DNA from 3 places in the Vibrio sp. TRT 29B02 genome. Region 3 is predicted to be linked to each of the others. Evidence: riboswitches for the same ligand, from Rfam matches in the RefSeq annotation. Region 3 holds a riboswitch; each other region holds the start of a gene.

Region 1 (7,400 bases), on a different contig from region 3:
CAGCACCAGTAATATCACCTAGGCCAGCTGCGTTAATTTCTCGGTTAACAATTTTGGCCGCAAGACGAATAGAAGAGAGTAGGGATGATAGATCACCGCTAGCGTGGGGGAAGTCCGCTTGCTTTTCAACAATGAACTCGCCAAGGGTGCGCATTCCAGACATGGTTTTTCCTTTAAAAAGTCGCTCAAAAATATGGGGGGATGGACAGTGTCTATCTCTTACGGATCTTGAATCAGTGCCCGTGTTAATTCTAAAAGTAAGATCTTTTTATTGGTAATGAACTAACTGCTTGAGATCTCAATTTATTTGTCGACTCATCTTCGGCTTGCATTGATGACCGCGCCAGTTTGTGTGGATGAAGAGTAATCAACTGAATGGGTTAACATCATTATTGGTGATCAAAGTAGTTCGCTTTTCAGTGCTTTGTCGCCATAATGAACAGATAATTTTTGCCTAGGACAAAGTCAGTTATGCACATTCATATCTTGGGAATATGTGGCACCTTCATGGGTGGCGCAGCGATACTCGCTCGTCAGCTTGGACACAAAGTGACAGGTAGTGACGCGAATGTTTATCCACCGATGAGTACGTTGCTGGAATCGCAAGGTATTGAAATCATAGAAGGCTTTGACCCATATCAGCTTGACCCAGCACCGGATCTGGTTGTTATCGGTAATGCAATGAGTCGAGGTAATCCGTGCGTTGAGTACGTGCTAAACAGCCAAATTCGTTACACTTCTGGACCGCAATGGTTGCAAGAGTTTCTACTCCATGACCGTTGGGTGCTAGCGGTGTCGGGTACACATGGCAAGACAACGACTTCGAGCATGCTTGCTTGGATCTTAGAAGACTGTGGTTATCAGCCAGGATTTCTTGTTGGTGGCGTACTAGGAAACTTCGGTGTTTCAGCACGTTTAGGCGAAAGTGTCTTTTTTGTCGTCGAAGCAGATGAATACGACAGTGCTTTTTTTGACAAGCGTTCTAAGTTTGTACATTACCACCCACGCACTTTAGTGATGAACAATCTTGAGTTCGATCATGCGGATATCTTTGATGATTTAGAAGCGATTAAGCGACAATTCCATCACCTTGTTCGTACCGTTCCTGGAAATGGTCGTATTCTCGCGCCTAAGCAAGATGCTGATCTTGCCGATGTATTAGAACGCGGTTGCTGGAGTGAGACTGAATTTAGCGGTGAAGAGGGCGATTGGCAGGCTGAGAAGCTGATTGTAGATGGGTCTCAGTTTAAGGTGTTCTTCCAAGGCGAAGAAGTGGGTATTGTTCGATGGGACTTGGTTGGTGACCACAACGTCGATAATGCCTTGATGGCGATTGCAGCGGCGCGCCATGTCGGAGTGACACCAGATTTGGCCTGTGAGTCATTGGCTAAATTTATTAATACTAAGCGTCGTCTGGAACTGAAAGGTGAAGTGAACGGTGTGACCGTCTACGACGATTTTGCTCATCATCCTACCGCAATTGAACTTACCCTAGGTGGATTACGTAACAAGGTCGGCAAAGAGAAAATTATTGCGGTATTGGAACCGCGCAGCGCAACGATGAAACGTGGTGTTCATAAGGAAACCTTAGCGGCATCATTGGCAACCGCTGACGAAGTGTTTCTTTACCAGCCTGACAACATTGATTGGTCGGTGGAAGATGTAGCCAATCAGTGCCACCAACCTGCCCAAGTGAGCGCACAGATTGATGAACTTGTGGAGAAGATCGTGACGAGTGCGAAAGCGGGTGATCACATTCTTGTGATGAGCAATGGTGGCTTTGAAGGTATTCACACTAAGCTGGTGGATAAACTGGCTCAATAACGTAGTTTTAAAGAATGAACAAACAACATAAAGCCATCACTTTAGCTTTTACTGGAGCATCCGGTGCGCCTTACGGATTGCGGCTGTTAGAGTGCTTACTTGCTGCGGACTATCAAGTTTATCTGCTGATTTCGTCTGCCGCTCGTGTGGTTCTCGCTACCGAGCATGATCTGAAATTGCCCGCTCACCCTGAAGCGACACAGCAAGCGTTGGTTGACCATTTTAAATGTGCCCGAGAAAAACTGGTTGTCTGCGGCAAGGATGACTGGTTTTCTCCTGTTGCTTCGGGATCTGCGGCACCAAAACAGATGGTAGTGTGTCCTTGCTCAGCCGGTAGTGTAGCCGCGATTGCACATGGGATGTCGGATAATCTAATCGAGCGAGCAGCGGATGTGGTGATGAAGGAGCGTGGACAGCTTCTTTTGGTGGTGAGGGAGACTCCGTTTTCGACTCTTCATTTGGAAAACATGCTCAAATTGTCGCAGATGGGTGTCACGATTATGCCTGCGGCTCCAGGTTTTTATCATCAACCCAATTCGATAGAAGATCTTGTCGATTTTATGGTCGCACGTATTTTAGATCATCTTGGCATTGAGCAGGGCTTGGTACCGCGTTGGGGATATGACCAACGTAGTTAAGAGTTCTTCTCATCAACTCTAGCTATTGAGTCACATAACTATTACAATTTGTCCGTTACTCATCGGGGAGCGATAGAGGCCATTTATATTGGACTCAGCTGAGATCGAGCTTTGCTCGGGACCCGTGTACCTGAACCAGATAATGCTGGCGTAGGAATTGAGTCTGGACATCCTTAACCACATTGTCCCTCAAGCCTGTGCCGCTCATACAAGGAGAGAGCGAGCAGTGAAAACCACTCTAAATACCATTTCAATCAGTACTCTGGCTGTTGTTAGCCTAACGTCCTTTTCTGCTCTTGCAGCAGACAAAACCTTGACTGTTTACACTTACGATTCCTTCGCCGCAGATTGGGGTCCAGGCCCTACGGTAGAAAAAGCATTCGAAGCACAGTGTGGCTGTGACGTTAATTTTGTCGCGTTAGATGATGGTGTATCGATACTAAATCGCTTACGTCTAGAAGGGGAAAACAGCAAAGCGGACATCGTTTTGGGGTTAGACAACAATTTAATGGCAGAAGCGAAGAAAACGGGTTTGCTTAGCCAACATAATGTCGATACCAGTGCTGTGACTCTGCCGAATGGCTGGGATGACAAGACCTTTGTTCCTTATGACTTTGGCTATTTTGCTTTTGTTTACAACAAGGAAAGATTGGCGAATCCACCTACGAGCTTGAAAGAGTTGGTTGAATCTCGTGAAGATCTTAAAGTTATCTACCAAGACCCACGTACTTCAACGCCGGGACAAGGTTTAATGTTATGGATGAAGTCCGTCTACGGTGATGACGTTTCTCAGGCATGGCAAAAGTTAGCGAAAAAAACCGTTACCGTAACCAAAGGCTGGTCAGAAGCGTACTCGATGTTCCTTGAGGGTGAATCTGATTTGGTTCTTTCGTACACCACTTCACCTGCTTATCATTTGATTGCTGAGAACGACGCGAAATTTGCGGCAGCAGACTTCGCTGAAGGTCATTACACTCAAGTGGAAGTGGCAGCCAAAGTTAAGGGTTCAAAAAACGAACAGCTTGCTGATGAGTTTATGAATTTTATCCTCAGTGACGGTTTCCAATCGGCGATGCCAACGGGTAACTGGATGTATCCAGTAACGGGAGTTGCATTACCGAAAGGTTTTGAGACTCTGACAGTACCAAGCAAAGCTCTCGGTTTTAGTGCTGATGAAGTGGCGGATAATCGCAAGTCATGGATTCGTGAGTGGCAAAGCGCATTAACTTTCTAAGGTTGTCTTTTGCGTAACATTCCCAAAATAGGCATTTGGGTCGCGATATTTATCGCGGCCTTTGTTATTTCTGCCTTAGGTGCATTGCTGGTCAATGCGCCAACTCTCGATGTGAGTCATGTTTGGAGTGATCCTTACTATCGTCATGTTACCAAGTTCAGCTTCTACCAGTCATTCCTTTCGACTGTGATCAGTGTAGGTTTGGCGATTCCTGTGGCGCACGCGCTCTCGCGTCGACAGTTCCTAGGCAAAGCGTTATTACTCAAGCTGTTTGCGACCACGCTCGTTTTACCTGTGCTGGTTGGTGTTTTTGGGCTACTGGCTATTTATGGTAATAGTGGTTTAGTGGCTCAGTTATTTACCAGTTTAGACAGTAAACTCCCATTTTCGATTTATGGGTTGAATGGTATTTTGCTTGCCCATGTGTTCTTTAATCTTCCTTACGCAACCCGTCTGTTATTACAAGCTTTAGATTCGATTCCTCAGCAACAGCATAAGCTTTGTGCTCACCTCGGGATGGGGCACTGGGACAAATTTCGTTGGGTTGAATGGCCCCGTATTCGACAACAGCTCCCACATGTCAGTGGTTTGGTCTTTATGCTTTGCTTTACGAGTTTTGCAACAGTAATGGCATTAGGGGGAGGCCCAAAATCAACCACTATTGAGCTTGCCATTTATCAAGCGATTAAATTTGATTTTGACTTACAGGCCGGTGCTCTGCTGGCGATCTGGCAGATGATGTTGTGTGGTGTTATGGCTTTGGCTATTCAACGCTTAGCTAAACCTATGGCGGTGACGCCAGGTAGCCAGTCTAGATATGTCTATCTATGTAAAGACACTCGGGCATCTAAGTGTTGGGACTGGGGGTGGATATGTGCTGCGATGTTACTTGTTTTGCCTCCGTTACTGATGGTGGTGTTGAGTGGTCTCAATCAGCAGGCGCTAGAGATATTTAGCGATGGCCGTTTTTGGTTGGCGTTATGGGCATCGGTAAAAGTTGCAACGCTGGCTAGCTTTGTTGCGGTGATAGCGGGTGTCTCGATATTGATTACTAGCCGTAGGTTAAGGCTCAATAAACGGGAAAAGAGCGCGGATCATATAGAGTTGATCGGGACGATTATTCTTGTCACACCAGGGCTAGTGATTTCAACAGGTGTGTTTCTATTACTGCGCAGTTTTACCGATGTGTTTAGCCTTGCGTTCTTTGTTGTCGTAGCTGTGAATGCCTTGATGGGGCTGCCTTATGTGATAAAAACATTAGCTCAGCCGATGCTGCATATAGAACAGCAATACCAATATGTATGTGCCAGTCTAGGAATGAAAGGGTGGCAACGTTTTCGGGTTGTCGAATGGAAAGCGCTCAAGAAGCCGCTCGCCCATGCATTTGCAATTAGCTTTATGTTTGCCATCGGTGATCTAAGCGCGATTGCCTTGTTTGGTAGCCAAGAATTTCGCACACTACCACTGTATCTTTTCCAACTCCTTGGTAGCTATCAAATGGACGCTGCAGCGGTAGTCTCCTTAACGTTATTAATGCTCAGTGTCGGTTGTTTTGCTGTGATTGAGAAACTGCTTAAAGCGAATTCAAAGGTAAATTATGTTAGCGCTGACTAAAGTCGATTATTACTACCATGATGAGTTGTTTCATTTTGATGTGAGTGTCGCACAAGGTTCTGTTGTGGCTTTGATGGGGCCTAGTGGTGCTGGTAAATCGACACTGTTGGCCTTAGTTGCGGGTTTTATTGAGCCTAGTAGTGGGCGGATTGAAGTAAACGGTGCCAATCTTGTGGGGCAAGAACCTCATCAACGTCCTTTTGCTATGTTGTTTCAAGAACACAACTTATTTGCTCATTTAACAGTAAGGCAGAATATTGCATTGGGCTTACACCCTGGCTTGAAATTGACTGCCGAGCAGAATAAACAGGTGGAACAAGCGGCTAAGCAGGTTGGCGTTGAGGAGTACCTTGAGCGTTTACCAGAGCAACTCTCCGGTGGTCAACGTCAGCGAGTTGCGTTGGCTCGTAGCTTCGTCCAGCCTCATCCCATCTGGTTACTTGATGAACCTTTCTCAGCTCTCGATCCGATTCTACGTGAGGAAATGCTGGGACTGGTTAAAACCTTAGCAAGAGAGCGACAAATTACCGTACTGATGGTGACTCATCATATTAGTGATGCCAGAGCAATTGGTAGTGATTTTATCTATGTTGCTAATGGAAAAGTGGAAGTGACGGGCAAGATAACGGAGTTATCGTCACAGCATCAAAATGTATCGTTGAGTGATTTTGTTAGAGCAGGGGAATAGCTCTAACAAAAAGGCCGATGGATGACATCGGCCTTTAGAGTGCGTTTAATTGCAGAGGCTAATTAGCTCGCCGCTTCATTTAATGCTTTTAACATTTGAAAAATTTCGCGAGATGCCTTTGGTGGTTTATTCGCTGATTTTTCCTTTGTTGCCTGACGCGCTAGCTGACGAAGACGCTGACGATCCGCATCGGGATATAGTTCTACTGCATCATTGATAGCAGCATCCCCTTTCTCGATGATACGGTCGCGCAACAGCTCAAGTTTGTGTAACTCTGCGGTTGCTTGAGAGTGTTTGTTTCGTACTTTATCCAGTGCAGCTTGCAGCGGCTCTGGATCTTCTAAACGCATCAGTCTACCAATGTACTGAAGCTGACGACGACGAGCTTCATTTTTGAAACGTTGCGCGTCTTTGATTGCGTCTGCAAGGTCTTCACTGAGTGGAAATTTTTCAAGCACCGAAGGTTTCAGGCTAACGAGTTCTTCACCCAGCTTTTGAAGCTCGTCCATATCGCGTTTCATTTCGGTTTTACTAACCCAAATGATCTCTTCTTCCTCTTCCCATGGCGCTTTTTGATTCTTACGTGCCATCTTTCTGCCTTATTTGAACATCTATTTCTCTATTTTAACAAGAATCGTGGGGAGAAAGCGAAATTCTTGTTATTCTAATGGCAATTGATTTTGAGAAATTAAGTAAATATGGACGTAAGACAGCAAGTTGCTCAACAAAGAGTTGAGTTAGAAGCAGCAGTGGCAAAAGCGCTGGAAATGGCAGCAGAGAAATCTGATGCTGCAGAAGTGGCCATAAGCAAGACGACGGGCTTAAGTGTATCGACTCGTATGTGCGAAGTGGAGAACGTTGAGTTTAATAGCGATGGTGCTCTAGGTATTACGGTATATCGCAATCAACGCAAAGGCAGTGCGTCAACATCTGACTTGAGCGAAAAGGCGATTCAACAGACCGTACTTGCTGCGCTTGATATTGCTCAGTACACATCGGAAGATCCGTATGCAGGGCCAGCGCCTAAAGAATTGATGGTTAAAGAAATCCCAGATCTTGACCTGTTCCACCCTGATACGCCTGATCCTGATGTTGCTGCGCAAATCGCGATTGCTGCTGAGCGACAGGCTTTGTCTTACAGCGATAAGATTAAACAGAGTGATGGTGCAAGCTATGACAGCCACTACGGCTTGAAAGTTTATGGTAACAGCCACGGCCTATTGGCGAGTTATGCATCTAGCCGACACAGTACGAGCTGTTGCGTGATTGGACAGGGGCGTAATGGCGAAATGGAACGTGATTACAGCTATACCGTCGCCCGCCATAAAGATGATTTATGGACGCCAGAAGTGGTTGGCCAGAAAGCGGCTGAGAAAACGGTCAGCCGTCTTGATGCACAAAA
Region 2 (7,400 bases), on a different contig from region 3:
AAAAACGCGCGTGTTGGGAGTTCGAATCTCTCCACCCCTGCCATAATTAAGAAGGCTCTAGTCGAAAGACTAGGGCCTTTTTGCATTCTCAGCCCTTTCTGTTCTTCCGGCTTGTACGCTAATTGGGTCTCGGGATGAGCTGGGTAATTATGTCTATGATTAGAACGCTCTATAAGCTATCTCAGCATAAGATTAGACCCGGAATGAGGGTTGATATCACCTTTATCGCTCCAGCGGCTGGAGAGCGCATTTTTGTGCGTCAGATGAAAGGGCCTTTTCCATTTCCTCTCTGTTCCTTTTCGGTGATCGAATCTGATCTGCCTGATCAGTCAGTGATTCCCGTTATTCCCTTGAATCCAATTCCTAAGCTTGATCTTAATAATGCAGAGTTAATTGATTTTGTATTTGAGTGGGAGGGTATGAGCAAAGATAATATTCCAGCTCCATTAGTGACACCTGTAACCTTTTAAATTTCAAACTTTGTTTGATTTAAGATGCTATGAATTTTGGTCGATTATTTATCGATGATCGATACAATATCAACCAGAAAATAGTTTTTGGGGGAGTTATGGGTCAGCTTTCTATTCTTGGTTTTATCGCAGTGGGGGGTGCCTTTGGTGCTTGTTCGCGTTATTTGATATCTGAGTTATGTATCATGCTGTTTGGTCGAGGCTTTCCATACGGTACGCTAACCGTTAATGTGGTGGGTTCTTTTATAATGGGCTTGCTGATTGCAGCGTTTGAGAACGAGCTTCTTGCACCAGAGCCATGGAGACAGATTATCGGTCTTGGCTTCTTAGGTGCCTTGACTACGTTTTCTACTTTTTCGATGGATAACGTTTTACTCATGCAGCAAGGCGCATTTTTCAAGATGGGACTGAACGTGTTGCTCAATGTCGCGTTGAGTATCTCTGCTGCTTGGGTAGGATTTCATCTACTGGTCAAAAGTTCGTAGTGATTTTTTGTTCATTTTTTTAACAATTTTTGTACAGGTCGGCTTGGTTTAACCAAGCCGATTTTATATACTCGCTTTACTTGTCGGAGTGCCATAAGGCTGAGACCGTTAATTCGGGATCCGTTGAACCTGATCAGATTAGTATCTGCGAAGGGAACAAGAGAAGATACCTTAACCAGTATCAAACTGGTTAATATCAAATATCGATTCTGTAAACAGTCATACTTTTAGCACTGTTTTCGATACCTCTTGTCGCATCTTTCCGCCAAGCATTTTTATCCAAAATCTTTTTATCTAGAATAACAAGCAAGGAAAAATGCTATGTCGAGTCGCAAACAAGCGAGACTGGAAGCTAAACAATTCATCGATACGTTGTCTGTTCAACCGTATCCTAATTCACAAAAAGTGTACGTAGAGGGCACTCGTCCTGACATTCAGGTCCCTATGCGAGAAATCACGCTGTCTGATAGTCTAATCGGTGGCACTAAAGAATCCCCCATCTTTGAGCCTAATGAACCTGTACGCGTCTATGACACTTCCGGTGTCTATACCGATCCAAACCACAAAATAGATCTGTATAACGGACTCCCTAAGCTTAGAGAAACTTGGATTGAAGAGCGTAGCGATACTGAAATTCTTGACGATGTCAGTTCGATTTACACTAAGCAGCGATTGGCAGACGAAACGTTAGATGACCTTCGTTACGGCAATCTACCAAGAGTTCGACGCGCTAAAGTCGGTCACTGTGTGACTCAACTGCACTACGCCCGTAAAGGATTAATTACTCCTGAGATGGAGTACATCGCTTTGCGCGAGAATATGGGACGCGCCAAGTATCGTGATGAAGTGCTTAATCAACAACATCCTGGTCAAAGTTTCGGTGCCAACTTGCCCAAAGACATTACCGCTGAGTTTGTTCGTAATGAAGTTGCTCATGGACGCGCAATAATCCCATCTAATATCAACCATCCAGAGTCTGAACCTATGATTATTGGCCGAAACTTTCTAGTTAAGGTCAACGCTAATATCGGCAATTCATCGGTTACATCGTCTATCGAGGAGGAGGTTGAGAAGTTGGTGTGGGCCACTCGTTGGGGGGGCGATACGGTTATGGATCTCTCAACAGGGCGCAATATACACGAAACACGAGAGTGGATATTGCGTAACAGTCCAGTGCCAATTGGTACGGTTCCTATGTATCAGGCTCTTGAAAAAGTGAACGGTATTGCCGAAAACCTTAACTGGGAGGTGATGCGTGATACGCTAATCGAACAAGCGGAGCAAGGTGTTGATTACTTTACTATTCATGCCGGACTTCTTCTTCGATATGTGCCAATGACGGCCAAACGAGTAACAGGTATCGTTTCGCGGGGCGGTTCCATTATTGCCAAATGGTGTTTAGCTCATCATCAAGAAAGCTTCCTCTACACGAACTTTAGCGAGATATGCGAGATCTGCGCGAAGTATGATGTCGCACTATCGTTAGGTGATGGTCTTCGCCCAGGCTCAGTTGCTGATGCTAATGATGAAGCTCAGTTTGCTGAGCTACGCACGCTTGGTGAACTCACCAAGATAGCTTGGGAATACGATGTTCAGGTCATTATTGAGGGGCCAGGCCATGTCCCAATGCATATGATCAAGGAGAATATGGATCAGCAGCTAGAACACTGTCATGAAGCCCCTTTTTATACACTTGGTCCGCTCACAACTGATATTGCTCCAGGCTACGACCACATTACCTCTGGTATTGGAGCTGCGATGATAGGTTGGTATGGCTGCGCAATGCTTTGTTATGTGACGCCAAAAGAGCATCTTGGTTTGCCTAACAAAGAAGATGTTAAAACCGGGATGATTACCTACAAGCTTGCTGCACATGCGGCAGATTTAGCGAAAGGGCATCCTGGTGCCCAGGTTCGTGATAATGCTTTGTCAAAAGCTCGCTTTGAGTTCCGTTGGGAGGATCAATTTAACCTAGCGCTAGACCCAGATACAGCGCGTGCTTTCCACGATGAGACTCTGCCACAAGAGTCGGGCAAAGTTGCTCATTTCTGTTCAATGTGTGGTCCTAAGTTCTGTTCTATGAAGATCTCACAGGAAGTTCGTGAGTATGCTAAAGACACCGAACAGGTGGCAGCAGATCAAGCTATATCGATAAAAATGCTCGATGACCCGCTGGAAGGAATGCGTCAAAAATCGGCAGAATTTCGTTCTACAGGTTCAGAGTTGTACCATCCTGCTGTTCAGCCAGAGGTAGCAGAGTAGTGATGAAAATCCTTATACCTGCGTCATGTATTGCAATGACGGGGAATGTTCAGCAATGTCTGTTGTTGGCTAGAGAACAAGGATTTGATATCGAGTGTATTGAGTTGGGCGTTAGCCCAACTCTACATTTCCAACTTGTTCGCGACCAACATATCACTCACATCAGTACAGACTTAATATCTAAGCATGATGGTCAGGTGCTTCTAGATTACGTGCTTTACTATCATGGTTCGATTGATATTGAGAGATATCTAGAGCAACCCAAGAATTCTATTTATATCGATGTAGAAGATGCTGAGCAAGGCGATGTAAGTTGCATTCTGTCGCAGTTCGATATCTGGAGGCATCCAGACACAGGGGAGGTGCGAGCACTTTCCGCTGCGCCTTCGCTCTTGTTTCATCCCAAAGCGCATTTTGTGTGGGTGCTGACACTACTTGCTCTGGACTTTCCTATTGAAGATGCACTGACATTAGCCCGAGCAATGTTGGCTTCCTGTGATGATGTTTCACGTGAAACACTTTCCAATCCAAGGATGGGGTTCAACAAAACATGGCCAAGTTCCTATGCTCATTTTCCTGTACCTGTTTTAACTGATTCACGACTTGGTATTGATGTGAATTGGTCGACTGCAAATCAAGCCTTATCTTTTCCATCGTTATCGAAGTTAGCGTTGGGTCTATATCCTGTTGTTAACAGTGTTGAATGGATCGAGCGTTTACTTGAGTTAGGCGTGAAGACGATTCAGCTACGAATTAAAGATCCACATCGGCATGATTTAGAGCAGCAAATAGAAAGAGCTGTAGCGCTTGGTCGCCAGTACCACGCTCAGGTGTTTATCAATGACTATTGGCAGCTGGCGATAAAGCACTGTGCCTTCGGTGTTCATCTTGGACAAGAAGATATAGAGCAGTCCAACCTCGATCTACTGAGAGAAGCTGGAGTATGTCTTGGGCTGTCGACACATGGGTATTATGAGTTGCTACGTATAGCGCAGATTTATCCGAGTTACATCGCCTTAGGGCATATATTCCCAACAACCACAAAGCAAATGCCTTCATTACCACAAGGATTGGTTCGGTTGGCTCTATACCAGCAATTGATCGATACCATTCCTTATCATGGGAACCAAGGACTTCCTACCGTAGCGATTGGTGGTATTGATCAAACAAATGCGCATCAAGTTTGGCAGTGTGGGGTTTCCAGTCTCGCGGTAGTCAGAGCAATCACTGAAGCTGACTCAATAGAGCAGGCTATAGAGTTTTTTCAACAAGTAATGAGTAAGCACAGCGTTCGAGACAAAAACAATTCAGAGGAACTTACACATGCTAAGTGATGAAGAATTTGTTAGATATCAGCGCCAAATCGCCTTACCTGAGTTTGCTGAACTAGGGCAGCTGGCGTTATCAGAAGCACACGTATTAATCATCGGTTGTGGTGGATTAGGCAGTGCTGCGAGTCTATACCTATCCGGCGCAGGGGTAGGAAAGATAGTGATTGTCGATGATGATGTGGTTGATCCGAGTAACTTGCATCGTCAAGTCATATATCGGGAGCAGGACGTCAATAGACCAAAGGTCATTGCGACTCAAACGCAAATTAGAGCGTTGAATTCTAACGTTGCTATTAGAGCGATCAATAGACGACTAGATAGTCGGCAATTGAGTCTCGAGGTCATGCTTGCTGATGTCGTTTTGGATTGTAGCGACAACATGACGACTCGACAGATGACCAATCAAGCTTGTATTGAACAGCGCAAACCTCTGATCACGGCCGCGGCAATAGGATGGAAAGGTCAGTTTTCCGTATTCGATTATCGTAATTCCGACTCCGAAAATGGCTGTTATCGCTGTTTGTTCCCGTTCGATGAGCTAACACATCCGGTTAGATGCAGCGAGAGCGGAGTGCTGGGTCCTGTTGTTGGCACAATGGGTAACTATCAAGCCATCGCGGCAATTCAGCTTTTAGTTACCGGCAAGTTTCACTTTCAGCCCGCAACCTTACATCTATTTGATGGGTTAAAGCTTGCTTGGCAAACCTTATCGATAAACAGAGATAGTCAATGTTCTGCTTGTGGGTCGTTAAGTCAGACTAAAGTTTCAGAGGTGCAAATATGAGTACATCAAATAAAGTTTCGGTGTCGTCTAATTCGCTAGATAGTACCAGTAGTTCGACGATAACCATTGAGATCAATTCAATTCCACAGCTTGTACCTTTTGGCTGTAACCTAGAAAACATAGTGACCCAGTTTGCCATTACGGATTCTGGGTACGTATTTGCGATCAATAATCAGGTTGTGCCACGCAGTGACTGGAGCAATACCATTCTCATTGAGGGAGACAGCATCTCTCTATTTCAAGCTATAGCAGGGGGCTGAATCAATGCTTAAAATTGCCGACAAAAAATTTAGCTCTCGTCTGTTTACCGGAACAGGGAAGTTCGCCAATAGTGAGTTGATGGTAAAAGCCATTGAGGCATCTGGCTCTGAGTTAGCCACTATGGCTCTTAAGCGTGTTGATGTTAACGATAAGCAAGATAATATCTTGCAGCCACTTATCAATGCAGGTGTTAACTTACTTCCGAACACCTCTGGTGCAAAAACCGCAAAGGACGCAATCTTCGCAGCTCATTTAGCGAGGGAAGCGTTAGCAACCAACTGGCTTAAGTTGGAAATCCATCCTGATCCTAAGTACCTAATGCCAGACCCAATAGAGACGCTGCTTGCAGCAGAACAACTGGTTAAAGATGGTTTTATCGTTCTACCTTATTGCCATGCTGATCCGGTGTTATGTAAGCGCTTAGAGGAAGTAGGGTGCGCTGCTGTTATGCCTCTTGGAGCGCCAATCGGCAGCAACAAAGGTGTTGTGTCGCGCGACTTTCTTGAGATCATTATTGACCAAGCGAATGTCCCCGTTGTTGTCGATGCTGGTATTGGTGCACCATCTCATGCTGCACTCGCGATGGAAATGGGTGCAGATGCCGTGCTTGTCAACACAGCGATTGCGGCATCTACTCATCCTGTAGAGATGGCGATAGCATTCAAATTGGCCGTCGAATCTGGTCGCATGGCATTTGAAGCAGGACTCGCAGGAAAAGCAAACCATGCGATTGCATCTAGTCCTCTCACATCATTTCTCGATCAACTGTCGTAAACAGCAGTGAGGAGAGCGAATGAGTTTTGTTGAACAGTACAAAAAATACAATTGGCATGATATTTCGATGTCGATCTATGCCAAAACCGCCAAAGACGTTGAGAATGCTTTGGCTAAGAGCCGGCGAGACTTGGAAGATTTTAAAGCGCTAATCTCTCCAGCAGCAGAGCCCTATCTTGAGCAAATGGCCCAACTGTCATATTCAGCGACACGTACACGCTTTGGTAACACGATGTCGCTCTATATACCGCTCTATCTTTCAAACTTATGTGCCAACGCTTGTACCTATTGTGGATTTTCTATGGAGAATCGCATTAAACGTCGCACATTGAATAAGCCAGAAATCGAGGCAGAAGTCGAGGCGATAAAGCGTATGAAGTTTGACAATGTGCTGCTGGTAACTGGTGAGCATGAGACTAAGGTAGGCATGAACTACTTTAGGGAGATGGTTCCACTAATAAAGCAGCGCTTTAACTACTTAGCTATGGAGGTTCAGCCATTACAGGAGCATCAATACGCAGAGCTTAAAACACTCGGTTTGGATGCGGTCATGGTCTATCAGGAAACTTATAACGCTTCCACTTATGCCAAACATCATTTGCGTGGCAATAAAATGGATTTTGACTTTAGGTTGGATACGCCAGATAGATTAGCTAAGGCTGGTATCGACAAAATTGGTATCGGAGCTCTAATTGGTTTGGATGAGTGGCGCACTGATTGTTTTTACGTTGCAGCACATCTCGACTATCTCGAACGGACGTATTGGCAATCACGTTACTCAATTTCTTTTCCTCGGCTGCGACCATGTGAGGGGGGAGAAAGCTCCGTTGTACCGAAATCTGTTATGAGCGATAAACAGTTAGTCCAGCTTATTTGCGCATATCGATTGCTCAATCCAGAAGTTGAGTTGTCACTTTCTACCAGAGAGTCACCTCAGTTTAGAGATAATGTTTTATCACTAGGTATTACGAGTATGTCAGCGGCGTCAAAAACTCAGCCTGGGGGATACGCTTCAAATGACGCGGAGCTTGAA
Region 3 (7,400 bases):
TCTGAGATAACGCCGCCCCAACCTGATACTGAGCCGCGGCGAGGTTGTTGTCCTGACGGTTGCCAGTAAACAGAGGAATATCCATCGTCAGGTAAGCACTAACAAGATCCGAAGCTGGCTGTCCGTTCATACCGTTGGCCTGTCGATAGGCGTACATCACTTCAACGCCAAACTGTGGCGTATAAGCCTGCTCTGCCATCTCTACCTGAGTCTGATTAACTGACACATTCAGTTCGGCCATCTTGATCATCGGATGCTGATTGAGCAGCGGATACAGATGGTTTGACTGACCAGCCTGATCGAGTTTGCTATCTAACATCGCCCAGTCGAGTTGATTACTTGCCTTGAGGGAAGAGGCACTATCGAGCCACTGAGACCCGAGCCACTCCGAAAGCTGAGCCACAATTCGACTCTGTTGCTGGCGGTTGGCCTGTAGTTTCTCATCGAGCTTATTGACTTGAAGTTGCGCATTGAGCAAGTCTTGAGCTTCACTTTTGCCAATTGAATAATTGGTCTGAAGATATTGCTCCATCTCGACCATCAGGCGACGATTTTCATCCAGTAGTCGCTGTGCGTGTTGCAAATAGCCCAATTCTAGCCATAGCTGAGTCATCTGATTGGCGACTTCACGTTCTCTGACTTCTATTTGCGCCGTCAGACCATCCGCTTGCTGGTTTGCTTGCTTTTGCTTGAGCTCTAGCGTTGACCCGCGCTCAAACTGCTGCATCAAACCAACAGAGATGTTGGTCATAGGATCTTTATCGAACTGAAAGCTGTCTACGGGTAAGCCACCCACGCCGACTTTCAACTTGGGATCCATCAAAGTGGCACTGGCCATGCCATTTGCACGCATTGCTTGTGCCTTGGCGGAAAACTCGGTGCGGTTTCCATCTTGGGATAACGCCGCCTCTATCAGAGACGTCAGTTGTTTAGTTGCGACCTCTCTTTGACCCGCTTCATTTCCATTTTGATGAGCGAAAGCAAACGCAGGCAAAGTCGCCAAACTCGCACTGACTACCAGCGCGACGAATCTTGGTTCTAAATTCACAATAATTACTCATTGTTTGAAGACACAATTGAAACTCCTGAACAGGCTGAAAATACAGTCAGTACCAAGAGAAAAGAGTTGTAATTTAAGAACTAAGCGGAAGGTGGACGCAGGAAGCTTTGTGGACGCATGATCTTGTCACCAATGGTAAGCGGATAATGCAAAGCTAGCGAATAGGTAATATCACTCAGAGACTGAGTATGCTGGATAGGATAGAAGGTCGTCGAACAAGCAGAAACACAACAGCGATGCGGGCCATCATCTGAGCTAGAACAACTTATCGTATTTGTTGATGGTTGCTTATCGATTGAGTGTGAACTTCGAAGTTCCTCAACCAAAGAGTGACAATCCGTATTGTTTGTCTGTAAAGATTCAGGCTGGTCAGTGGCATGTTGCTGATGCGACATCTGCGTACTGGAGTCCATAGCAGACATCATCGAAACCATCGACGGAGAACTGGCGGCATAACTCGACATCAACATTGCAATAATGCTGAAAATCACAATCATTAATGATTTAAGTGGATGAGTCATGGCGTACCTTTATCTATGAACTTTGGATGTTAATCCTTACCCCTAGGTAAAGGTCAAGAGCTTATGGCAAGAAAAAAGGATTGGTGCAGCACCAATCCTCTCTAAATTCGTCGACGATTACTCGTAATCTGAAGCGTATGTCTCTTCATAAGTATGTGAGTAAAGTTCGAACAAGTTACCAAACGGGTCTTCTAGGTAGACCATTTTTGCTGGCTTGCTGTCGTCTTCTGGATGGTAGCGCATCACATCCATACGTACCTTACCACCAAATTTCTCAACTTTTTCCATCACACCTTCGAAGTCATCTGTTTGTAGACAAAAGTGGAAGATACCCAAGCGCGAGAAATCAACCTCATGACGTTCCTGACGCTCTTTCATTTCAAATAGTTCCACGCCGATGCCATCAGTTGTCACTAAGTGGGCGATGTTGAAACCTTTAAATCCTTCACCGAATACTGCGATACACATGCGACCAATCGCCGTCTCGCGTTCTTCAACAACTTTAGTATTGTTCATCACAATGCTAAGACCTAGAGCTTGAGTGTAGAACTCAACCGCTTGATCCATATCGCCAACCATGATGCCCACGTGATTCATTTTCATAATCTGCTCCAAATACATTTCATTTGTTTGTTTCGATGAGCAGAGTATATGGCGCGCAGAGAATTACTTGAAATTATCATTAATTATAAAAATAATAACAAAAATTTATAATAAATTCTCCACTACTTGGCTAGTGGGTCGTACTCATCCGCCTAGAAAGCAGCTTATTGACTGCCCAATCAAATCGGGGAACAGCAGCATAAACCGCCGCAACGAATACAACAGAGCCGACTAAATCGATAGGCCTATGCATACCTAACCACAATCGACTATAGGCAACAGCGACAGCCCAACAACCGAGTAAAGCCGCAAGTGTGTAGCGTTTATTGCTAACAAAGATACCACCAAAAAACGCTAAACAAATCGCCGCAAAAATCGTGTGTCCTGATGGAAATGAGTAGTCTTTTTCGCCCTGCCAGTGACGGGTTCTCCACTCGGTGACTTGTTGCGAAATCTCATCTATCACTTGAGATTTTTGCAAGGAGTCTAGTTTGTAGAAGTGTTCTGGTTTGGGGATGAGTAACTGATGCGCGAGCAACTCGGTGTATGGGCGTGGGCTTTCGGTCAAATGCTTTAAGCCCGTTTTAGCAGCAAAACCGATCACCAGAATAATCGCTAGTTGCACCATTTTATTAATGAATTCTGGATGGTTGCCTATTATTCGCCAAGTGATAAACACCAAAAGCGATAGTGAAAACAAAAAACCTGAAGAACCCGCAGAGTCAGTCAGTACGGTGAAAACTATCCCAGTAAAGTCATTCACTTCACTGAGTAGATCAATATGACTCACAATTAACGACATCGGCGCGATAACCAGCAAAAATGCCACAAGCAGCACCAGACCATCACGCTTATTTTTCAACAGATTTTTCACGATATAGATTCACAGCAGCACAAGAGGAGAAGGAATAGTAGTTTACTTCACTGGCAGAAATTATCAGTTCAATGTCAAATTGGTGAAAGTTAACTCACCTCCACCAATCCGATCACGCTTTGGGACTTTATCACTCATGCGGCTAGCGAACATTGACATGACCACAGAAGAAATGGTTTACAGGGCCATGTCCTTGCCCCACTTTAAGCTGATCTGCGTGAGAGATGGCTTGAGAGATATACTGTTTGCCGAGATACACCGCCTTATGTAGGCGATGACCCTGAGCTAAATAAGAGGCAATCGCTGATGAGAGAGTACACCCCGTGCCATGGGTATTTTTGGTTTCAATTCGTTTGGCGCTCAACACTTCGCTGCTGTTTTGCTCAATCAACAGATCGCTACTCTTATCAGTTTTCTTCAAGTGGCCACCTTTGAGTAATACCGCTTTAGCGCCTAGCGCTTTGAGTGCATCGATCGTCTCCGTCATCTGGCTTTCATTGTGAGGAATATCCCTCCCAGTCAAAGCGGCACATTCAGGCAAGTTCGGGGTAATCAAGTCCGCTAAAGGAAGGAGCTGCTGTTTCAATGTTTCGACCGCCGATTGGGCTAATAATGGGTCACCACTGGTTGCAACCATGACCGGATCCACCACTAAATACTTGGGTTGATAGTAACGAATTTTTCTCGCGACCATCGCGATGATATCAGCGTCCGCGAGCATTCCAACTTTGACAGCAACCACATTAAGATCGGAGAAAACAGCATCGAGTTGGCTCTCAATATGTTCGACAGGGATAGGATGAATGGCACTAACACCGAGTGTATTTTGCGAGGTAACCGCCGTAATGACTGAACAGGCATAACTGCCCGTCGCGGATATCGCCTTAATGTCGGCTTGGATACCAGCACCACCACCGCTATCTGAGCCGGCAATAGTGAGTACAATAGGTGGTGTGTCTTGAGAGTGTGGCATTTTGGCTCCTACAACAAGACGTACAAGAACCTATGGCGATGAGCAGAGAGAGCTCAATGAGCCGATTTCTCCATCGAATGCCAGTATGACGACCGAACGGTCGATATACATATAGTTCCCTACGCCAGTGCTAACTGAATCAGGTTCAACGGGTCTCGCTTTGCGATCTCAGCCTTAATCCTATTGGGCAGGCTCCCCGACTATTGGTCACAAATCATAACAATAAACTTTCACCGATTACATCAATTATTTATCCGTCAGATGGAGGGGGCGTCCATTGTGAACTATAGTAGTTTAGCTCACGTGAATAAGGAGAGAATTATGAGCCAGGAGGCACTACTATCTCGTTTGAACGAGCTACCAAGGATTCAAAAAATTCTTCAAGAACTGCTAGACATGGTGACCAAAGACGACGTCGACTTCAGACTTCTTGCCAATAAAATTGCCACCGATCAGGTCTTGAGCGCACGCTTACTCAGATTAGCCAACTCTGCGCATTTTGGCGGTAACAAAACGATATCCTCAGTCAACGAGGCACTGGTTCGCGTTGGTACTGCACCGGTGAGGACGTTAGTTGTGGTTTCAGTGCTGTCAGGGGTATTTCCTAAGCTACCAACCTTAGATATCAGTAAATACTGGGAAGAGACGTTTGAAGTTTCCATTATTGCCAGTAAGATCGCCAATGTGACCGATATGGATGGAGACGAAGCTTTTACCACAGGTATCTTGCACAATATCGGTGAACTGATGATCCATGCGCTGGTTCCAGAACAGGCCAAAATCATCACCGCTCGGGTAGAAGCAGGAGAAAATGCCATCGCAGTTCAGGAAGAAATTCTTGATATCACTGCGCCAACATTAGGAGCGAAGTTAGCCAAGAGCTGGCACTTCCCAGATGTCATGATCGACGCCATCGCCAATTTTGACCAACCACGCGATGCAGAGATTTCACCTAAAATGGCCACCACCTTACACTTTGCCCGTTCGATTCATCGCGATTGGGACAAGTTAGAAAGTGATGAGGGCAAGAGCCGATATCTTGCCGAGCATCCCGACTCACGCTTGCTCAATATCTCCACGTCATTTGCCTCGACCATAGATCAATTTCGCGGCAATGGAAAAGCGTTAGCGATAGAGCTCAACGCAGCGTAAATCGTACGGCGAGCCTAGGCTCGCTTCCCCTACCAAAACAATGTGTTATCACCTAAACTAGGTTAGATAATTTTTTGTTATGGACCGTATTGATGCTAAACCCTTCTTGGCTAAAAACATTTGTCACTTTGGTTGATACCGGCCACTTCACCAAAACCGCAGAAAAACTGTTTATGACGCAACCCGGTGTCAGTCAGCATATCAAAAAACTAGAACACATCTGCGGACATGCGTTAATCGAAAGACACAACAAAACATTTGTCGTCACAGAAGCGGGAAGGACAGTCTATGACTACGCCAACCAACTAGAATCTGAACAAAAAAAGATGTTGAGTTCACTTAGCCAAGACGATCCGTACAGTGGTCTGGTGTCTGTCTCTTGTTCGGGTTCACTGGCGTTACTGCTCTACCCTCATCTGCTCAATTTACAATGTAAACACCCAGAGCTGATTCCCCTGCTGGAAGCGGCTCCTCACCACAAAATCCTTGCCGACGTCATCAAGGGCGAGGTCGACTTGGGGATTGTGGCAAACGAGCCTACTGATCCACGTATTGATTCACATAAGTTTGGTTCTGAGCCGTTATGCCTGATGCTACCTAAAGAAAAGATGACCAAAAAACTCGATGAAAAAGCGCTTAAAGAGCTCGGACTGATCAGACACCCTGATGCCGAACACTACTTGTCGCTCTATTTTTCACGCTGCGGGGAAAGCCAACTTGCCGCGATCAATATCAATCAAATCCCGACGACGGGATACATCAATCAACTGAGTCAGATTTTATTGCCTGTCGCGCAAGGACATGGGTTTACTATCTTGCCTAAAAGCGCTCTAGAGGCTTTTCCACTCAAAGAGCAAATCGCAGTCTACCAGCCCAAAAGTGAAGTGATTGAAACTCTCTATCTGCTGACTAAACGACACCGACAAATTCCGGCTCGCTTTGACACCATTAGGCAAGTCATGAAAAATCAGTTGAATTAGTTGAGAGGGATAAAACGCAAAAAGGAGCCACTGGCTCCTTTTTCACGTGTTTTGTACTTTTCATCATTTACGCCTCGAGAACATCTTCACCAGACATCTCGGAGATCAGCAACAAATCGTCTTCATCGAGTTTCATTCCCAACACGGGGACACCATGTTGAACTATCCAACTGCAAAAGAATACGAATACGCCTAAAGCGACAAGACCAAGTGATAGCATAACCAAACCTCCTCCGTGGTTATCAACAAAGTATCGATAACTTGAAGATGTGACTTTTTGAGAAAGATAAAGCAAAAGGCCTACGGAAATACTTAGTTCTATTACGTTTGTCGATTCACTCTTAACGATGGGTTCGTTAAGCCCTGTGTGTCGATTTGGGTTCAGTTTATTCGTATTTACTTTGGGAGTTTACTCGATTCTCTACACCTTTAAGTTACTGAGATACCTTTTCAATATAGTGATACCGTACACGTGAAGCAACTATATTTAGTGGTGAATGAATAGATGATCACAAATTTTATGCCTACACATGCATAATTATCGCAAACTCGCCTGTAGCAACACAAAAACGGGGCACAAAGCCCCGTTTTAAAACCCAGTTTATGAGTGTTTATGCGCCAATCACGCCACCATCTTCTCGGGTAATCGCCATAATAGTTGAACGCGGTTTAGTGCTACCCCCGCCAGGGAAGTTCGAAGGTGCCCCATCTTCACCTGGGTGCTGAACACCAACAAACATGGTTTTATAGTCTGATGAAAAGGTAAGACCGGTAATCTCACAAGCAACTGGGCCAGTAAGGAAACGACGCACTTCGCCCGTCATAGGATCACCACACAACATTTGGTTGTTACCTTGACCCGCAAAATTTCCTTTGTTCGAGTAATTGCCGTCGGTTTGAATCCACAAGCGACCCGCGCTATCAAAACCAATACCATCAGGGCTGTTGAACATGTTATCTGCATTAATGTTGTCACTGCCTGCATACAGGCTACCCTGATGCACTTGTGGGTTACCGGCAATCAAGTAGAGATCCCATTCAAAATTGTCACTGATGTGAGATCCGTTCTTCGGCATCCAACGCACAATCTGACCATAGTGGTTTTCTTTACGCGGGTTAGGACCACCTACAGGCTGTCCCTCTTTAACACCACGGTTTTTGTTGTTGGTTAAGGTGCAGAATACATGCTTGTTATCTGGGTGAACCGCGACCCACTCAGGACGATCCATGGTTGTTG

Evidence for each region. A riboswitch is a leader RNA that binds a small molecule or an ion and turns the genes downstream of it on or off. The one in region 3 is predicted to bind thiamine pyrophosphate.
Region 1: another riboswitch for thiamine pyrophosphate. It lies ahead of thiB (thiamine ABC transporter substrate binding subunit); the one in region 3 lies ahead of thiD (bifunctional hydroxymethylpyrimidine kinase/phosphomethylpyrimidine kinase).
Region 2: another riboswitch for thiamine pyrophosphate. It lies ahead of thiC (phosphomethylpyrimidine synthase ThiC); the one in region 3 lies ahead of thiD (bifunctional hydroxymethylpyrimidine kinase/phosphomethylpyrimidine kinase).

What each region holds. Positions count from the first base shown of each region.
Region 1 is NZ_JBNJOJ010000014.1:81,475-88,874, reverse strand. Features, by position in the region: gene fbp (class 1 fructose-bisphosphatase) at 1-163, opposite strand, end outside; gene mpl (UDP-N-acetylmuramate:L-alanyl-gamma-D-glutamyl-meso-diaminopimelate ligase) at 472-1,824, shown strand; gene ACQEXT_RS10670 (flavin prenyltransferase UbiX) at 1,839-2,462, shown strand; TPP riboswitch at 2,516-2,636, shown strand; gene thiB (thiamine ABC transporter substrate binding subunit) at 2,689-3,696, shown strand; gene thiP (thiamine/thiamine pyrophosphate ABC transporter permease ThiP) at 3,706-5,310, shown strand; gene thiQ (thiamine ABC transporter ATP-binding protein) at 5,294-5,998, shown strand; gene yjgA (ribosome biogenesis factor YjgA) at 6,061-6,588, opposite strand; gene pmbA (metalloprotease PmbA) at 6,697-7,400, shown strand, end outside.
Region 2 is NZ_JBNJOJ010000033.1:5-7,404, forward strand. Features, by position in the region: partial or broken gene ACQEXT_RS17555 (multicopper oxidase family protein) at 138-455, shown strand; gene crcB (fluoride efflux transporter CrcB) at 569-955, shown strand; TPP riboswitch at 1,030-1,128, shown strand; gene thiC (phosphomethylpyrimidine synthase ThiC) at 1,277-3,217, shown strand; gene ACQEXT_RS17570 (thiamine phosphate synthase) at 3,217-4,551, shown strand; gene ACQEXT_RS17575 (HesA/MoeB/ThiF family protein) at 4,541-5,332, shown strand; gene thiS (sulfur carrier protein ThiS) at 5,329-5,592, shown strand; gene ACQEXT_RS17585 (thiazole synthase) at 5,597-6,367, shown strand; gene thiH (2-iminoacetate synthase ThiH) at 6,387-7,400, shown strand, end outside.
Region 3 is NZ_JBNJOJ010000025.1:25,725-33,124, reverse strand. Features, by position in the region: gene ACQEXT_RS15255 (TolC family protein) at 1-1,048, opposite strand, end outside; gene ACQEXT_RS15250 (hypothetical protein) at 1,141-1,581, opposite strand; gene ACQEXT_RS15245 (VOC family protein) at 1,699-2,184, opposite strand; gene ACQEXT_RS15240 (phosphatase PAP2 family protein) at 2,315-3,058, opposite strand; gene thiD (bifunctional hydroxymethylpyrimidine kinase/phosphomethylpyrimidine kinase) at 3,201-4,031, opposite strand; TPP riboswitch at 4,131-4,240, opposite strand; gene ACQEXT_RS15230 (HDOD domain-containing protein) at 4,353-5,183, shown strand; gene ACQEXT_RS15225 (LysR family transcriptional regulator) at 5,276-6,163, shown strand; gene ACQEXT_RS15220 (hypothetical protein) at 6,231-6,383, opposite strand; gene ACQEXT_RS15215 (PhoX family protein) at 6,775-7,400, opposite strand, start outside.